One region of the Microbacterium sp. MMO-35 genome, then DNA from elsewhere that is predicted to be linked to it. Evidence: predicted binding sites of a transcription regulator. Region 1 holds the regulator's gene; the other holds the start of a gene.
The links. Region 1 encodes HrcA, which represses chaperone genes, less so after heat shock. Its sites were predicted from a motif close to TTNGCACTCGNNNNNNNCGAGTGCNAA; they were not measured.

Region 1 (7,808 bases):
TGACCCTGAAGCTACACGGCCGCGTCGGCGGCATGCGCGCCGACGCCGAGCTGCGGGTGATCTCGGTGACCGAGCAGACGCACCGGATCGGCTTCGTGCTCGGCACGGTCGACGGCTCCGTCGTGAGCGGCGAGGAGTCCTTCGACATCGAGTGGAACGACGCCGACGAGGTGTGGTTCACCGTGCGCGCCTTCGATCGGCCGAACAGCTTCCTGTATCGAACGGTGCCGTATCTCGTGAAGCGCCGTCGCCGTGAGCTGTTCGCGCGCTACCTACGGGCGATCTCGCCGCTGTACGCGACTCCCGTCTGATGGTCCGACTCTGATGGCCGGACCGCTCCCGCTCGGGGATCCGGCACCGGCGGACGGACGCCTGCCCGCCGACCTGTCGATCGATCCCGCCACGCCGTTCTCCGCGTACCTGCACGTGCCGTTCTGCCGCGTGCGCTGCGGCTACTGCGACTTCAACACGTACACCGCGTCCGAGCTGCGCGGCGCACGTCAGGACGCCTACGCCGACACGCTGATCGGGGAGATCGGGCTGGCGCGTGCGGTGCTCTCCGAGCACGCCCCGCTGCGTCCGCTGAGCACCGTGTTCTTCGGTGGCGGCACGCCGACCCTGCTGCCGGCGGGCGATCTCGGGCGCATGCTCGGCGCCGCGATCGACGCGTTCGGCATCGTCGACGGCGCCGAGGTCACCGTGGAGGCCAATCCCGACACCGTCACCCCGTCGGTCGCCGAGGAGCTCGCCGCCGCGGGCGTCACCCGGATGTCGATCGGCATGCAGTCCGCCGTGCCTCACGTGCTGGCGGCGCTCGACCGCACGCACCGGCCGGAGAACGTGCGCACCGCGGTCGAGGCGGCGCGCGCCGCCGGGCTCGCGGTCAGCGTCGATCTCATCTACGGGGCGCCGGGGGAGTCGCTGGAGGACTGGCGCGCCTCGCTCGAGACCGCGGTGGACCTGCGTCCCGATCACATCTCCGCCTATGCGCTGATCATCGAGGACGGCACGAAGCTCGCGCGTCAGATCCGCCGCGGCGAGGTGCCCGCGCCGGACGACGACCTGCAGGCCGACATGTACGAGCTCGCCGACACCGCACTGGCGGACGCGGGATTCGACTGGTACGAGGTGAGCAACTGGGCCCGGCGGAGCACGGGGGACGCCGGCTCGGAGAAGGGCGGCGGCGACCGGCGCTCCCGCCACAACATGGCGTACTGGCGCGGCACCGACTGGTGGGGCTTCGGTCCCGGTGCGCACAGCCACGTCGCCGGGCTCCGCTGGTGGAACGTGAAGCATCCTGCCGCCTACGCGCAGCGACTCGCGACGGGGGAGTCCCCGGCGGCCGGCACCGAGCGTCCCGACGCGGAGGCGGCCCAGCTGGAGCGGATCCTGCTCCGCTCGCGGATGGCCGAGGGCCTGCCTCTGGACGACCTCGCTCCTGAGGCGAGGACCCGGGTCGCGGGGCTCATCGCCGACGGCCTGGTCGATGCAGGGGCGGCTCTGCGGGGGACGCTCGTCCTCACCCGGCGCGGGCGCCTGCTCGCCGACGCCGTGGTGCGGGCGCTGACGGACTGACCGGGGACCGGTCGATCGTCTCGGAGCTCAGGCCCGGGGCGTCGGCAGCAGATCCACCACGACGGTGCGGCGCTGCGGGCCGACCACGGGATCGCCGCCGGAACCGGCGAACAGCGCCGCCGTCCGCTGCGCGCCGTAGGCGGGCCAGCCGGGATCGCCGTCGTGGATGAACCGCACCCAGGCGTCGTGCATCGCCGTGGCGAGGGACTGCGGTGCGTCGGCGCCGGCGATCCGGAGGGATTCGGGGTCTGCGAGCACGTCGAAGACGAACGGGATCTCGAGGGCATGGGCGGCGCGGAGGTCGCGCACGGCACTCGGCCACGAGAACTCGTAGAGGTGGGTCGCCGTGCCGGACCGCGCCTGTGCGGCCCGGGTGGCGGGCGCGCGGAGCAGCAGGTCGGTCGCGAGCTGGCCGAACACCTCGCCGGTGCTCGCGCCCGGGTGATCCGTCCGCACGGCGCGGACCGCCGCCGCCGGGATGCGCAGCGCGAGCCGGGCGAGGAGCAGCTTCGCCGGACGGATGGCGGCGAGCGCCTCCGGCGGGAACCAGAGCCGGTACTCGTCGGTGTTGGTGCCGATCAGGATCGGCACATCGGCGTCCCGCAGCGCCTCGTGCGGCGAGCTCGGCAGGGTCTCCTCGTCGATCACGAGGGCGAACCCCGGTGCGCCGCCGAGCGGCGAGGATCCGGCGGACTGGGCGTGCCGCGCCTCGAGGAGCGCGTCCGGAGCGAGGGCGGTGAACGCCTCCGCGGTGGCGGGCACTCCGAGACGTGCGGCGAGCTGCCGGGTCACTCTGCCGCCGCGCGCCGGGGACGACGCCAGCAGCGGACCGGACTGGATGATCCCGCCGCACACGAGGGCGCGGGTGTCGGCGCGGGAGAGCAGTGCGGCGACGAGCGCCCCGCCGGCGGACTCGCCCATGAGGGTGATTCGATCCGGGTCGCCCCCGAACGCGGCGATCTCCTCGTGCACCCAGCGGAGGGCCGCCGCCGCGTCCTGGAGCCCCAGGTTGCGCGGCGCCCCGTCGAGCACCGAGAAGCCTTCAGATCCCAGCCGGTAGTTGATGCTGACGAACACGATCCCGTCGCGGGCGAACGCGGTGCCGTCATAGAGGGACAGCGCCGCCGTTCCCCGCTCCAGCGCGCCGCCGTGGATCCACAGCACGACCGGTGCGGAACGGGCGCCGACCGGGGCCCATACGTTCGCGGTGAGGATGTCGTCGCCGTCGATGCGGAGGCTGCCGAGGATCTCGGCCGTCGCCCCGGCGTAGGGCAGCTGCGGAGCGGTCGGGCCGAACGCCGAGGCATCGCGCGGCGCCGACCACGCCTCAGGCGGCTCGGGGCTGCGGAAGCGGCGGGGCCCGAAAGGCGGTGCGGCGTACGGGATGCCGAGATGGCGGTCGACGCCGTCGATGCGGCGTCCGATGAGCTCGCCGGTGGAGATCCGCGTGCGCACGGCGTCGTGGTCCATGGCGCCATCCTAGGCAGAACCGCGTCCCCGTCCTCCGGGCCCGGGCGCTCCCGCGGTTCTGGAGGCGTCCGCGGTCCCTGAGCCCGCCGGGAGGCCCGGCAGGATAGGATTGGCACTCAGGATGCACGAGTGCCAGCGGTGAGGAGGGGCGATGGTCTCAGAACGGGGACTCCAGGTGCTCCGCGCCATCGTCGAGGACTACGTCGAGACGAATGAGCCGGTCGGCAGCAAGTCGATCGTGGAGCGGCACGCCTTCGGCGTGTCCGCCGCGACGATCCGCAACGACATGGCCCAGCTCGAGGACGAGGACCTCATCGCGGCGCCGCACACCTCCTCCGGGCGGGTGCCGACGGACAAGGGCTATCGCGTCTTCGTCGACCACCTCGCGCAGGTGCGGCCGCTCTCCGCGGCGCAGCGCAGCGCGATCACCGCGTTCCTCGCGGACCCCGCCGACCTCGACGACCTCATGGTGCGCACCGTGCGCGTGCTCACCCGGCTGACCGGGCAGGTCGCCCTCGCGCAGTATCCGTCCTTCGCGCGCGCACATGTCACGCACGTCGAGCTCGTCGCGCTGGCCCCGAACCGCCTGCTCATCGTGCTCGTGACGGACGCCGGCGGCGTGTCGCAGCGCATCGTCCCGCTGCCGGTCGAGCTCGACGAGTCCGAGCTCGGGATGCTCCGCGCGGCGATCACCGAACTGCTCACCGGACACTCGGTGCGCCGCGGCGCCGAGCGGGTCCAGGCAGCGGGAGAGACCTCGTACGGCCCCCGTGTCGACGCCGCGCGGGCCGCGCTGCTGCGGGCGGTGGCCGAAGAGCTCGCCGAGTTCCGCCAGGAGCGCCTGGTCATGGCGGGCGCCGCCACGCTGGCACGCCGCGAGCACGACTTCCGCGGCAGCATCCATCCGCTCCTCGAGGCGATCGAGGAGCAGGTGACGCTGCTGCGGCTGATGAGCGAGATGCGCGTCGACGAGCACGGGCTCGCGGCGAGCATCGGCACGGAGAACGCCGCGTTCGGTCTCGGCGAGGCCTCGATCGTCGCGAGCGACTATCTCACCCACTCCGGGACCGCACGCGTCGGCGTGATGGGCCCGACCCGCATGGACTACCAGAGCAACCTCGCGGCGGCGCGGGCCGTGGCCCGCTACCTGTCCCGGCTGCTCGAAGAGGACGAGTCCGGCCGGTGACCGGCCGCACGACAGACACGCCGCCGCAGGGCGGCCCGGAAAGGCGATGGTGACGGATCACTACGAGGTCCTCGGCGTCTCGCGCGACGCGAGCGAGGACGAGATCAAGAAGGCGTATCGACGGCTCGCCCGGCAGCTGCACCCCGACGTGAACCCGAGCGAGGAGGCCGCGGAGCGGTTCAAGTCGGTCACGCACGCCTACGACGTGCTCAGCGACGCCGATTCGCGACGCCGCTACGACATGGGCGGCGACCAGAACGGCAACGGCGGATTCGGCGGGTTCGGCGGCTTCGGGGACATCTTCGAGACCTTCTTCGGCGGCGGAGGGGCGCGGTCCGCCCGGCCCCGTTCGCGCCGGGAGCGCGGCCAGGACGCCCTGGTGCGGGTGACGCTCGACCTCGGCGACGTCGTGTTCGGTGTGCACCGCGACATCGAGGTCGACACCGCGGTGCTGTGCGAGACCTGTCAGGGTTCCTGCTGCGCGGACGGCACCTCGCCCGTGACCTGCGACATCTGCGGCGGATCCGGGCACGTGCAGCAGCAGGTGCGGAGCCTGCTCGGCAACGTCCTCACGACCGCGCCCTGCGGGTCGTGCGAGGGCTTCGGCACGACGATCCCGTTCCCGTGCCAGACCTGCAACGGCCAGGGCCGGGTGCGTTCGCGCCGGACGGTCGGGCTCGACATCCCCGCCGGCGTCGAGACCGGTCTGCGCCTGCAGCTTCCCGGCTCCGGTGAGGTGGGCCGCGCGGGCGGTCCGAACGGCGATCTGTACGTCGAGGTCACGGTGACGCCGCACGCGCGCTTCAGCCGCGAGGGCGATGACCTGCTCGCGACCCTCGAGGTCGCGATGAGCGACGCGATCCTGGGCACCACGACGACGATCGAGTCGCTCGACGGCCCGGTGGATCTGGAGATCCGCCAGGGTCTGCAGTCCGGCGACGTGCTCACGATCAAGGGCCGTGGGGTCACGCCGCTGCGGGGCACGCAGCGCGGAGACCTGCGGGTGGGCGTGCAGGTGCTCACCCCCACGAAGCTCGACCACAAGCAGCGTCAGCTCATCGAGGACTTCGCCAAGCGCACGAAGGCGCCGGCACCACGGCTCGCCGAGTTCCATCAGGGCCTGTTCTCCAAGCTGCGCGACCGGTTCCGCGGCTGACGGACATGGCGCTGCACTTCGTCACGCCCGAGGCGACCTCGGCCCGACCGGGGACCACGATCGCCCTCACTGGCGCCGAGGCCAAGCACGCCGCGGTGGTGCGCCGGGTGCGCGTCGGCGAGCCGATCACCCTCGGTGACGGCGCCGGCGTCTGGCTGGACGCCGAGGTCGTCGCGGCCGCGCCGTCGCTCGTCGAGGTGCGGGTTCTGGCCCGGCGCGAGGATCCGCTGCCGACGCCGCGGATCCTGCTCGCGCAGGCGCTCGCGAAGGGCGATCGCGACGAGCTCGCCGTCCAGGCGGCCTGTGAGCTCGGCGTCGACGGGATCGTGCCCTGGCAGGCCACGCGCAGCGTGTCGCGCTGGGAGGGCGCGAAGGCGGCCAAGGGCCGCGAGCGCTGGGCGAGCATCGTCCGCGAGGCCGCGAAGCAGGCGCACCGCTCCTGGATCCCCGAGGTCGTCGCCGTCGAGTCCACGGCGGATCTCGTGCGTCGCGCCGGGGGCCAGCGGGTGCTGATCCTGGATCCCTCCGCCTCGGAGCGGCTGTCCCGCGTCGTGCCGGACGAGCGCGACATCGTGCTCGTCGTCGGGCCGGAGGGCGGCGTCGCGCCGGAGGAGATCGAGCGCCTCGTCGCCGCGGGCGCCGAGCGGGTGCTGCTCGGCGACACGGTGCTGCGCACGTCGACGGCCGGCCCGGCCGCGCTCGCGGTGCTGAACGTGGCCCGCGGACGCTGGTAGGTCCGCCGACCCGCGGCACCGCGCCGATAGACTGATGGCATGAGCGAACCCTCGATCTTCACGCGCATCCTGAACGGGGAGATCCCCGGCGAGATCCTGCTCGAGACCGATGACGTCTTCGCGATCCGCGACATCAACCCGCAGGCGCCGCTGCACGTGCTCGTGATCCCCAAGTCCGAGCAGTATCGCGACGTCACCGAGCTCGCCGCGGGGGATCCCGCCCTGCTGGCGAAGATCGTCGCCGCGGCCAAGCAGATCGCGGTCGATCACGCCAACGGCGAGTACCGCCTCATCTTCAACAACGGCGCGAGCGTCGCGCAGTCCGTCTTCCACGTGCACGCCCATGTGCTCGGCGATCTCGAGGAGAACAAGCTCGTTGGCTTCTGACGAAACGGCTGAATCCGTCATCTCGGCGCGGATCGAGGTGGACGGCGTCGCGATGGTGCAGCTGCTCGGCCCGCAGGACCGGCTGCTGCGCATGCTCGAGAAGGAGCACCCCGCCGTCGACGTGCTGGTCCGGGGCAACGAGGTCACCCTCACCGGGGATCCCGGCGCGGTCGGCGCGGCGCGGAAGCTCGTCGACGAGCTCATCGAGCTCACGCGGTCCGGCCATGCGCTCGCCCCGAGTGATGTGGCGCAGTCGGCGCGCATGCTGGAGCGCGAGGGCGTGCGACCCAGCGAGGTGCTCGGCGAGGCGATCCTCTCGACCCGAGGACGCGTGATCCGTCCGAAGACCCTCGGTCAGAAGGAGTACGTCGACGCGATCGACGAGAACACGATCGTGTTCGGCATCGGCCCCGCGGGCACCGGAAAGACCTATCTCGCGATGGCGAAGGCCGTCCAGGCGCTGCAGCGCAAGGAGGTCGAGCGGATCATCCTCACCCGCCCGGCGGTCGAGGCGGGGGAGCGGCTGGGGTTCCTCCCCGGCACCCTCACCGACAAGATCGATCCGTATCTGCGCCCGCTCTACGACGCGCTGAACGAGATGATGGATCCGGAGATCGTGCCCCGCCTGATGGCGAGCGGAACGATCGAGGTCGCGCCGCTGGCGTACATGCGCGGACGCACGCTCAACGACTCCTTCGTCGTGCTCGACGAGGCGCAGAACACGACGCCCGAGCAGATGAAGATGTTCCTCACCCGCCTCGGGTTCGGCACGCGCATGGTCGTCACCGGGGACATCACCCAGATCGACCTGCCCACCGCCGCATCCGGTCTCCGGGTCGTGACCCGCGTGCTGAAGGACATCGACGACATCCACTTCTCCCGGCTCACCAGCGACGACGTCGTCCGGCATTCCCTGGTCGGCCGCATCGTCGACGCCTACACCGAGTACGACGAGCAGCGCACCGCCGTGCGCGCCGAGCGGGAGCAGGCCGCCGAGTTCGCCAACCGGGCGGAGCGCAGAGCGGGGCAGCAGCGCCCCGGCCCCCGAGACCGCATGCCGAAACGAGGCCTGAAATGATCGAGATCAACAACGAGTCGGCCATCGCGATCGACGAGACGGTGCTGTTGCGCCTCACCGAGCGCAACCTGGCCGAGCTGAACGTCAGCGCGGACGCGGACGTCGCGATCGTGCTCGTGGACGAGGGCGCCATGGAGGCGCTGCACGTGCAGTGGATGGACGAGCCGGGTCCCACGGACGTGCTGAGCTTCCCGATGGACGAGCTGCGCCCCGGCACGATCG
Region 2 (7,808 bases), on a different contig from region 1:
CAACGACGACGGCTGGGACACGATCGGCGTGATCGCCGAGCTCACCCTCGGTGGCGCGCTCGTGATCGCGTTCCTCGTCTGGCAGCTGCGCTCCGCCGCGCCGCTGATGCCGCTGCGGCTGTTCCGGGACCGGTCGTTCTCGATCACGAACGTCGTCGGCTTCGCGTTCAGTTTCGGCACCTTCGGATCCGTGTTCATCCTGATCCAGTTCCTGCAGGTCGTGCAGGGGGCCACACCGCTCGAGGCCGCCGTGCAGACGACGCCCTGGACGCTCGCACCGATGTTCGTGGCGCCGCTGGCGGGGCTGATCGCACCGCGCGTGGGCACCAGGGCGCTGCTCGTCACCGGGCTCCTGCTGCAGGGGGTGGCCCTGGGCTGGCTCGCCGCGCTGCTCGCCACGGACGTGCCGTACGCCGCCCTCGTCGCGCCCTTCGTCCTCGCCGGCATCGGCATGGGGCTCGTGTTCGCCCCCTCGGCCACGGCGCTGCTCGCCACGCTCGGCCTGATCGATCACGCCAAGGCGTCGGGCGTCAACTCCACGCTCCGCGAGTTGGGCGTCGCACTCGGCACGGCCGTGATGACCGCGATCTTCGTCGGCGCAGGCGGACAGCTCCTGCCCGACCACTACGTGGACGCCGCCCGGCCGGCCGTTTTCACGGGAGCCGCGGTGCTGTTCGTCGCCGCCGTGATCGCCCTCTGGCTGCCGTCGGGGAAGGGCGGCCACACGGAGGCCGCGGACGAGGGGGCGACCGCTTCGGCCGCACCGGAGCCCGTCGCCGCCTGAGCCGGGGTCCTGGACCGGTCGCTCCGTGCCGCCGAGTCGCCTCCCCACAGACCACGAAGGTCCCGGATCCGATCAGGATCCGGGACCTTCGTGAATCACGCTCAGCGCCGGTAGTTGGGCGCCTCGACCACGATCTGCACGTCGTGCGGGTGCGACTCCTTGAGCCCGGCGGCCGTGATGCGGACGAACTTGCCGCGGGTCTTCAGCTCCTCGATCGTGCGCGCACCGACGTAGAACATCGACTGGCGGAGCCCGCCGACGAGCTGGTACGCGACGGCGGAGAGCGGGCCGCGGTAGGGCACCTGCCCCTCGATGCCCTCGGGGATCAGCTTGTCGTCGCTGGGCACGTCGGCCTGGAAGTAGCGGTCCTTCGAGTAGGACGTCTGCTTGCCCCGCGTCTGCATCGCGCCGAGCGAGCCCATGCCACGGTACAGCTTGAACTGCTTGCCGCCCTGGAAGACGATCTCTCCCGGGGACTCCTCGGTGCCGGCGAGCAGGGATCCGAGCATCACGGCGTCGGCGCCGGCGACGAGCGCCTTGGCGATGTCGCCCGAGTACTGCAGACCGCCGTCGGCGATCACCGGGATCCCCGCGGGGCGCGCGGCCAGCGACGCCTCGTAGACCGCGGTGACCTGCGGCACGCCGACACCGGCGACGATGCGCGTGGTGCAGATCGAGCCAGGACCGACACCGACCTTGACGGCGTCGACGCCCGCGTCCACGAGCGCCTGCGCGCCCTCGCGGGTGGCGACGTTGCCGCCGATGATGTCGATGTGATCGAACGAGGAATCCGCCTTGAGCCGCTTGACGAGGTCGATCACGCCCTGCGACTGGCCGTTCGCGGTGTCGACGACCAGCACGTCGACGCCCTTGTCGCGCAGCGCCTCGGCGCGCTCCCAGGCGTCGCCGAAGAAGCCGATCGCGGCGCCGACGCGGAGGCGGCCCTGGTCGTCCTTGGTGGCGAGCGGGTACTTCTCGCTCTTGTCGAAGTCCTTGATGGTGATGAGGCCCGCGAGCCTGCCGTCCTCGTCGATGAGCGGGAGCTTCTCCACGCGGTGTTTCGCGAAGAGCGCGATGACCTGCTCGGCCGGGACGCCGACCGGAGCCGTGACGAGGTTTTCGCTCGTCATCACGTCGCGGGCACGCGTGGTCTGCTTGGCGGATCCGGACACGAAGCGCATGTCGCGGTTGGTGACGATGCCCAGCAGACGCCCGTCGGGGTCGACCACGGGCAGGCCGGAGATGCGGTACTTGGCGCACATCGCATCGACCTCGGCGATCGTCGCGTCGGGGGTCGTCGTGATCGGATCCGTGATCATGCCCGACTCGCTGCGCTTGACGCGGTCGACCTGCGCGGCCTGATCGGCGATCGACAGGTTGCGGTGCAGGATGCCCAGGCCACCCTCGCGCGCCATGGCGATCGCCATGCGCGCCTCGGTCACGGTATCCATGGCGCTGGAGAGCAGGGGCGTCGCGACGGAGATACGGCGCGTCACGCGCGACGAGGTGTCCGCCTCGCTCGGGATCACGTCGGTGTGCCCCGGAAGGAGCAGGACGTCATCGTAGGTCAATCCGATAAAACCGAACGGGTCGTGCTGCTCCATGGGTTGCGGGGCTCCTCTTTCTCGCGCGCGTGCATCGATTCTAAGCGCCGCAGGAGGGCCGGTATTCCCAGGAACGGCACGTGCCGAGGCGGCGCTCGGGGATCAGGGCACGGGGATCGAGTCGGTCCCGGGATCCGGCTCTCCCGCCGTGGCCCGACCGGACCTCAGCCGCCGGGCGGCGAGACCGAGATCGATGAGGAAGACCGCGATCGCCACCCACACGATCGCGAAGCCGATCCACCGCTCGACCGGCATCGGCTCGTGCATCACGAGCACCCCGACGAGGAACTGCATGATCGGGGTGATGAACTGGATCATGCCGATGACGGTCAGCCCGATCCGGCGCGTCCCGGCCGCGAACAGCAGGAGCGGCACAGCGGTTGCGACGCCGGCGAACGCGAGCAGGCCCGCATGCAGCGCACCGTTCTGGCCCATCGTGATCCCCGTGGTGAGCCCCACCGCGATCAGCTGCACGACGGCGATCGGCAGCACCCAGAACGACTCCAGCGTGAGGCCGCTGAGCGCATCGACGGAGGGTCCGATCTTCTTCTTCACGAGCCCGTAGATGCCGAAGGAGGCCGTGAGGGACAGCGCGATCCAGGGGAACGTGCCGTGCGCGAAGACGATCACGAGCACGGCGATCGTCGCGATGCCGATCGCGACCCACTGCAGCCGGCGCAGCCTCTCCTTCAGCACGAAGACGCCGAGCAGCATGGTGCCGATCGGATTGATGAAGTAGCCGAGGCTGGTCTCGACGATCTCGCCGTTCAGCGTCGCGAGGACGAACACCTGCCAGTTGATGTAGATCAGCACCCCGGCGAGCGCCGTGAGTGCGAGCAGCCGCGGCTGGCGGATGATCGCCCGCAGCGGCCTCCAGCCTCGGGTGATCGCCAGCAGGACGAGGCAGAACACGAAGGAGAGCGCGACCCGCCACGCCACGAGCTCCCAGGGGCCGGTGGGCGCGAGCAGGAGGAAGTACAGCGGAAGCACGCCCCACAGGAGATACGCGCCGATCGCGTAGGCGACGCCTGCGGTCTGGGCGCTGCGTGTGGAGGTCACCGGTCAACCCTATTGCGGCTGATTGCCTCCCCTTCCGCGTTCGAGGAGCAATGTTCGTCGCTTCCGGGCCGGATCGGGAGCGAACATTGCTCCTCGAAACCGGATCCGCGGATCGGGGTCGCCGCACACGACGAAGGCCCGGACGCACGGGGCGTCCGGGCCTTCGTCGTGGGTGCGGACTCAGCGCACCACGACGGCGAGCACGTCGCGCGCCGAGAGCACGAGGTACTCCTCGACGCCGAACTTCACCTCGGTGCCGCCGTACTTGCTGTAGAGCACGCGGTCGCCGACGTTGACGTCGAGCGGAACGCGGTTGCCGTTGTCATCGATGCGACCGGGGCCGACGGCCACGACCTCGCCCTCCTGGGGCTTCTCCTTGGCGGTGTCGGGGATGACCAGGCCACTCGCGGTGGTCTGCTCGGCCTCGACCTGCTTGATGACGATGCGGTCCTCGAGCGGCTTGATGGAAACCGACACGGTCTACCTCTTTCTTGACGGTTCAAGACTTCGTTAGCACCCTCAACCCGAGAGTGCTAACGCCAGTCTAGGCGCATCGTTGGCACTCCCGCAATCAGAGTGCCAGTCGATGACGGATCCGACCCCCTGCTCGCGCGGTCCGGCGCAGGGGCGCGCGACGTCGATAGCCTGGACCGCGTGGATATGAGCGAACTGCGGACCGTGCTGACGCCGGAGGCACTGCGGGCGATCGACGAGCTCGGCGAGATCGGATCCACGGATGCGGCCGCACGGGCCGTGATGCGGCTGCGGGGCGAGGGCCGCTCGCCCGACTTCGTCTCGGCCGTGGTCGGCCAGGCACGGCTGCGCACGAAGGCCAGGGCGAAGTTCGGCGCCTTCGCCGATCGGATGCTGTTCACCCGTGCCGGCCTCGAGCAGGCCACCCGGCTCGGCGTCGCCGCACGTCATGCCGGCCGGATGCGCGCTGCCGGGATCGCGCACGTGTCCGACCTCGGCTGCGGGATCGGCGGCGATGCGCTCGCCTTCGCCGGCGCGGGCTTGCGGGTGACCGCGGTCGACGCCGACGAGGTCACCGCCGCGCTGGCGGCGTACAACCTGGCGCCGTTCGGATCCGACGTCGAGGTGCGGCACGGGTTCGCCGAGGATCATGCACCCGCGGGCAGGACGGAGGCGGTGTGGCTGGATCCGGCCCGGCGCACCGCCGGTCACTCCGAGACGCGTCGCGTATCCGCCGACGACTACTCGCCCTCCCTGGAGTGGGCGTTCGCGCTCGCCGATCGCGTGCCGACCGGGATCAAGCTCGGCCCCGCCCATGACCGGGACGCGATCCCCGCCGGCGCCGAGGCCCAGTGGGTCAGCGCGGACGGCGACGTCGTCGAACTCGTGCTGTGGTCGGGTGTGCTGGCCCGCCCCGGCGTGCGGCGGGCGGCCCTCGTGATCCGCGGCGACCGTGCGCACGAGCTCACGGCCCCCGCCGACACCGAGGACGCCGAGGTGCGCGAGCTCGGCGCCTATGTGCACGAGCCGGACGGGGCCGTCATCCGCGCCCGCCTCATCGGCGACCTCGCCCGCGCTCTCGACGCGGGCATGCTGGATCCGCACATCGCGTATCTGACGTCCGATGCGCCTGCCGAAAGCCCGTTCGCCGCGTCGTTCCGCGTGCGCGAGGTGCTGCCGATGAACCCGAAGGCGATCGGCGCCGTCCTCAAGAAGGCGGGCATCGGACGCCTGGAGATCAAGAAGCGCGGCGTCGATGTGGATCCGGCCGCGTTCCGCAAGAAGCTGAACCTGCACGGGCCCGGCGAGGCGACACTGATCCTGGTGCGCATCGGCGACAAGCGGCACGCGATCCTCGCCGACCGCGTCTGACTAGTCCGCGGCGCGGTCGCCGAAGTGGAAGAGAGCGTCGTCCTGCGTGATGACGAGGTACTGACCGGCGTTCGCGGGGGTCCAGAACTCGATCCGCAGGGCCGGGTGCGACGCTGTCTCCGGCAGGCGCAGTGCAAGCGTCGGCCGCTCCTGTCCCGAGGCTTCGCGCGCGGCGAAGTCCAGCGTCACCGTTCCGACGTCGCAAGCCTTCCGCGGATCCGGATCCTCCACGATGAGACACCTGTTTCCCGCGCCGTCGTCTCCCAGCCAGACCGGGACGTCCCCCACCCGGCCGACGACCATCGCGTGGATGAAGCCGTTGTCCGCGACGATCCGGTTCATCGCGGCCTGTTCCCGGAGATCCTGCGGCGCCGACATCGTGTACGTCATCTGGTAGCTCTGCAGCACCCCCATCGGCGCCCCGGTCCCCGCGATCGCCAGGGTCGCCGCGTAGCCGTCGCGCTGACCGGGGATCGGCTGAGGCAGGGAGACCATCAGCGGCCGCTCCCGCACCTGCTCCGCCGTCTGGCACTCCCGTTGCGCCGATGCCCCGCGCACGTCGAGGATGGCGCAGTGCAGCCGGCCGCCCGCCTGCGTCGCATACCAGAGCAGGCCGTCGTGATCGCGGGCGAGCAGGAGCAGGGTTCCGGGATCGAGGTCGTCGCTCTGCTTCAGGACCGCCGCCTCGCGCTCCCCCTCCCCGGCCCGTAGCGCGAGCCCGACATCCGGCGGGCGCGGGATCGCCCAGCCGACCACCAGGCCGGCCAGCAGGACCAGGGCGAGACCTCCGACGACGTACCGCGGGCGATTCCAGGCACCGGTGGCGAGCCAGGTCCGGAGCCGGGTCCCGGTCCCGGTCTGGTCTGCCCCGATCGGCCGACGCGGTCCCGCGTCGCCGAGGTCATCGCCGGATCCGTCCGCAGAACGGGACGACGTCGGCGAAACGGGCGCGGTCGACGGGAGGCTTTCGTCTCGCTGCGCCTGTTCAGGGCCCGGGACGACCGGCAGCGCATCGGTGAGCGGGGCGTCGGCCCGCCGCAGCGCGGACAGCCGAGCGGCTTCGGCCTCGCTCAGACCGGATCCGTCGCGGGCGAAGGCGCGACGCTCCAGCTCGCGACGCTCGCCGTCGAGGTCCGGATCCGCCATGCGGTTAGCCGACCCAGCCGAACCGGTAAGCGGCCCAGACCAACCAGCCCGCGCTGTACAACGTCGCGACGAGCCCAAGCACGAGCGCCCAGACCGAGAGCGCGCGGCTCTCGTCGGGCCGGCGCAGCGACATGATCGCCGCGACCACCGACACGATCGCGACCGGGATCCCCCATCCGACGAACATCGAGGCGAAGAGCGCGACGATGGCGGAGAGCAGGGCCCAGGGCGCGAGCCGCGGCTCGGCGGCCACGGGCTCCGGGACGTCGGCGCTGTCCGTGGGGTGCCACTCCTCGTGCGCCACGGTCGTGCCGTCCCGGTCGAGTTCCCACTCCTCGGGGGCGAGCCCGCCATCCAGCTGCGGTCCGCTCTCGACGCCCATCGGCACGGGCGCGGTCGGCAGCCGGGTGTACCGCTCCGGATCGTTCCCGCCCGTCTCCGCCACGATCAGACCCCGGCCACGGCCGCGCGTTCGGCCATCTGGATCTCGGTCACCGGCAGGGTCGAGTCGGCCCCGAACGCGAGCGTCGACGGCCGCCGGCCCGAGGAGATCAGCTCGGCCGCGAGGCCGGCGATCATCGCGCCGTTGTCGGTGCACAGCGAAAGCGGCGGGATGCGCACGGTGACCCCCGCCTCGGAGGCACGGGCGAGGGCGACTTCGCGCAGCCGGCGGTTCGCGATCACACCGCCGCCGAGCAGCAGACGAGGGACACCGCGATCGGCGCAGGCGGCGAGCGCCTTCGTCACCAGCACATCGACGACCGCCTCGCGGAAGCTCGCAGCGACGTCGGCGACGGGGATCGTGTTCCCCGCCGCGTCCTCCCGCTCGATCCACCGGGCGACGGCGGTCTTCAGGCCCGAGAAGGAGAAGTCGTAGCGGTGCTTCTCCAGATCCGATGCCCGCGACAGCCCCCGCGGGAACCGGATCGCGGCGGGATCCCCGCCCACGGCGGCGCGGTCGATCTCGGGTCCGCCGGGGTAGGGCAGGCCGAGAAGACGGGCGACCTTGTCGAATGCCTCGCCCGCGGCGTCGTCGACGGTCTCGCCGAGCATCTCGACATCGGTCGTGAGATCGCGTACGTGCAGCAGGGACGTGTGCCCGCCCGAGACGAGCAGCGCGATCGTCGGGTACTCCAGGGGCACCGAGTCCGGCGTCAGGATGTCGGCGGCGATGTGGCCCACGAGGTGGTTCACGGCGTAGAGCGGCTTGCCGAGCGACACCGCCAGCCCCTTCGCCGCGCCGATGCCGACCATGAGCGCGCCGGCGAGGCCGGGCCCGCTGGTCACGGCGACGGCATCGAGGTCCTGCAGCCGCACCTGCGCCTCGGCGAGGGCGCGTTCGATCGCCGGCTGCAGCTCCTCGAGGTGCG

Region 2: groES (co-chaperone GroES) is a predicted target of HrcA. The motif match lies at 4,004-4,030, and genes of this name have one in related genera.

Annotation. Positions count from the first base shown of each region.
Region 1 is NZ_JBBCVH010000002.1:405,475-413,282, reverse strand. It holds gene WFJ01_RS05325 (DUF1990 family protein) at 1-311, shown strand, start outside; gene hemW (radical SAM family heme chaperone HemW) at 325-1,575, shown strand; gene WFJ01_RS05315 (carboxylesterase/lipase family protein) at 1,603-3,045, opposite strand; gene hrcA (heat-inducible transcriptional repressor HrcA) at 3,197-4,231, shown strand; gene dnaJ (molecular chaperone DnaJ) at 4,281-5,387, shown strand; gene WFJ01_RS05300 (16S rRNA (uracil(1498)-N(3))-methyltransferase) at 5,393-6,121, shown strand; gene WFJ01_RS05295 (HIT domain-containing protein) at 6,161-6,508, shown strand; gene WFJ01_RS05290 (PhoH family protein) at 6,561-7,586, shown strand; gene ybeY (rRNA maturation RNase YbeY) at 7,583-7,808, shown strand, end outside.
Region 2 is NZ_JBBCVH010000003.1:433,203-441,010, forward strand. It holds gene WFJ01_RS08910 (DHA2 family efflux MFS transporter permease subunit) at 1-784, shown strand, start outside; gene guaB (IMP dehydrogenase) at 886-2,388, opposite strand; gene rarD (EamA family transporter RarD) at 2,491-3,447, opposite strand; gene groES (co-chaperone GroES) at 3,628-3,924, opposite strand; gene WFJ01_RS08930 (class I SAM-dependent methyltransferase) at 4,102-5,292, shown strand; gene WFJ01_RS08935 (hypothetical protein) at 5,293-6,438, opposite strand; gene WFJ01_RS08940 (hypothetical protein) at 6,443-6,883, opposite strand; gene tsaD (tRNA (adenosine(37)-N6)-threonylcarbamoyltransferase complex transferase subunit TsaD) at 6,886-7,808, opposite strand, start outside.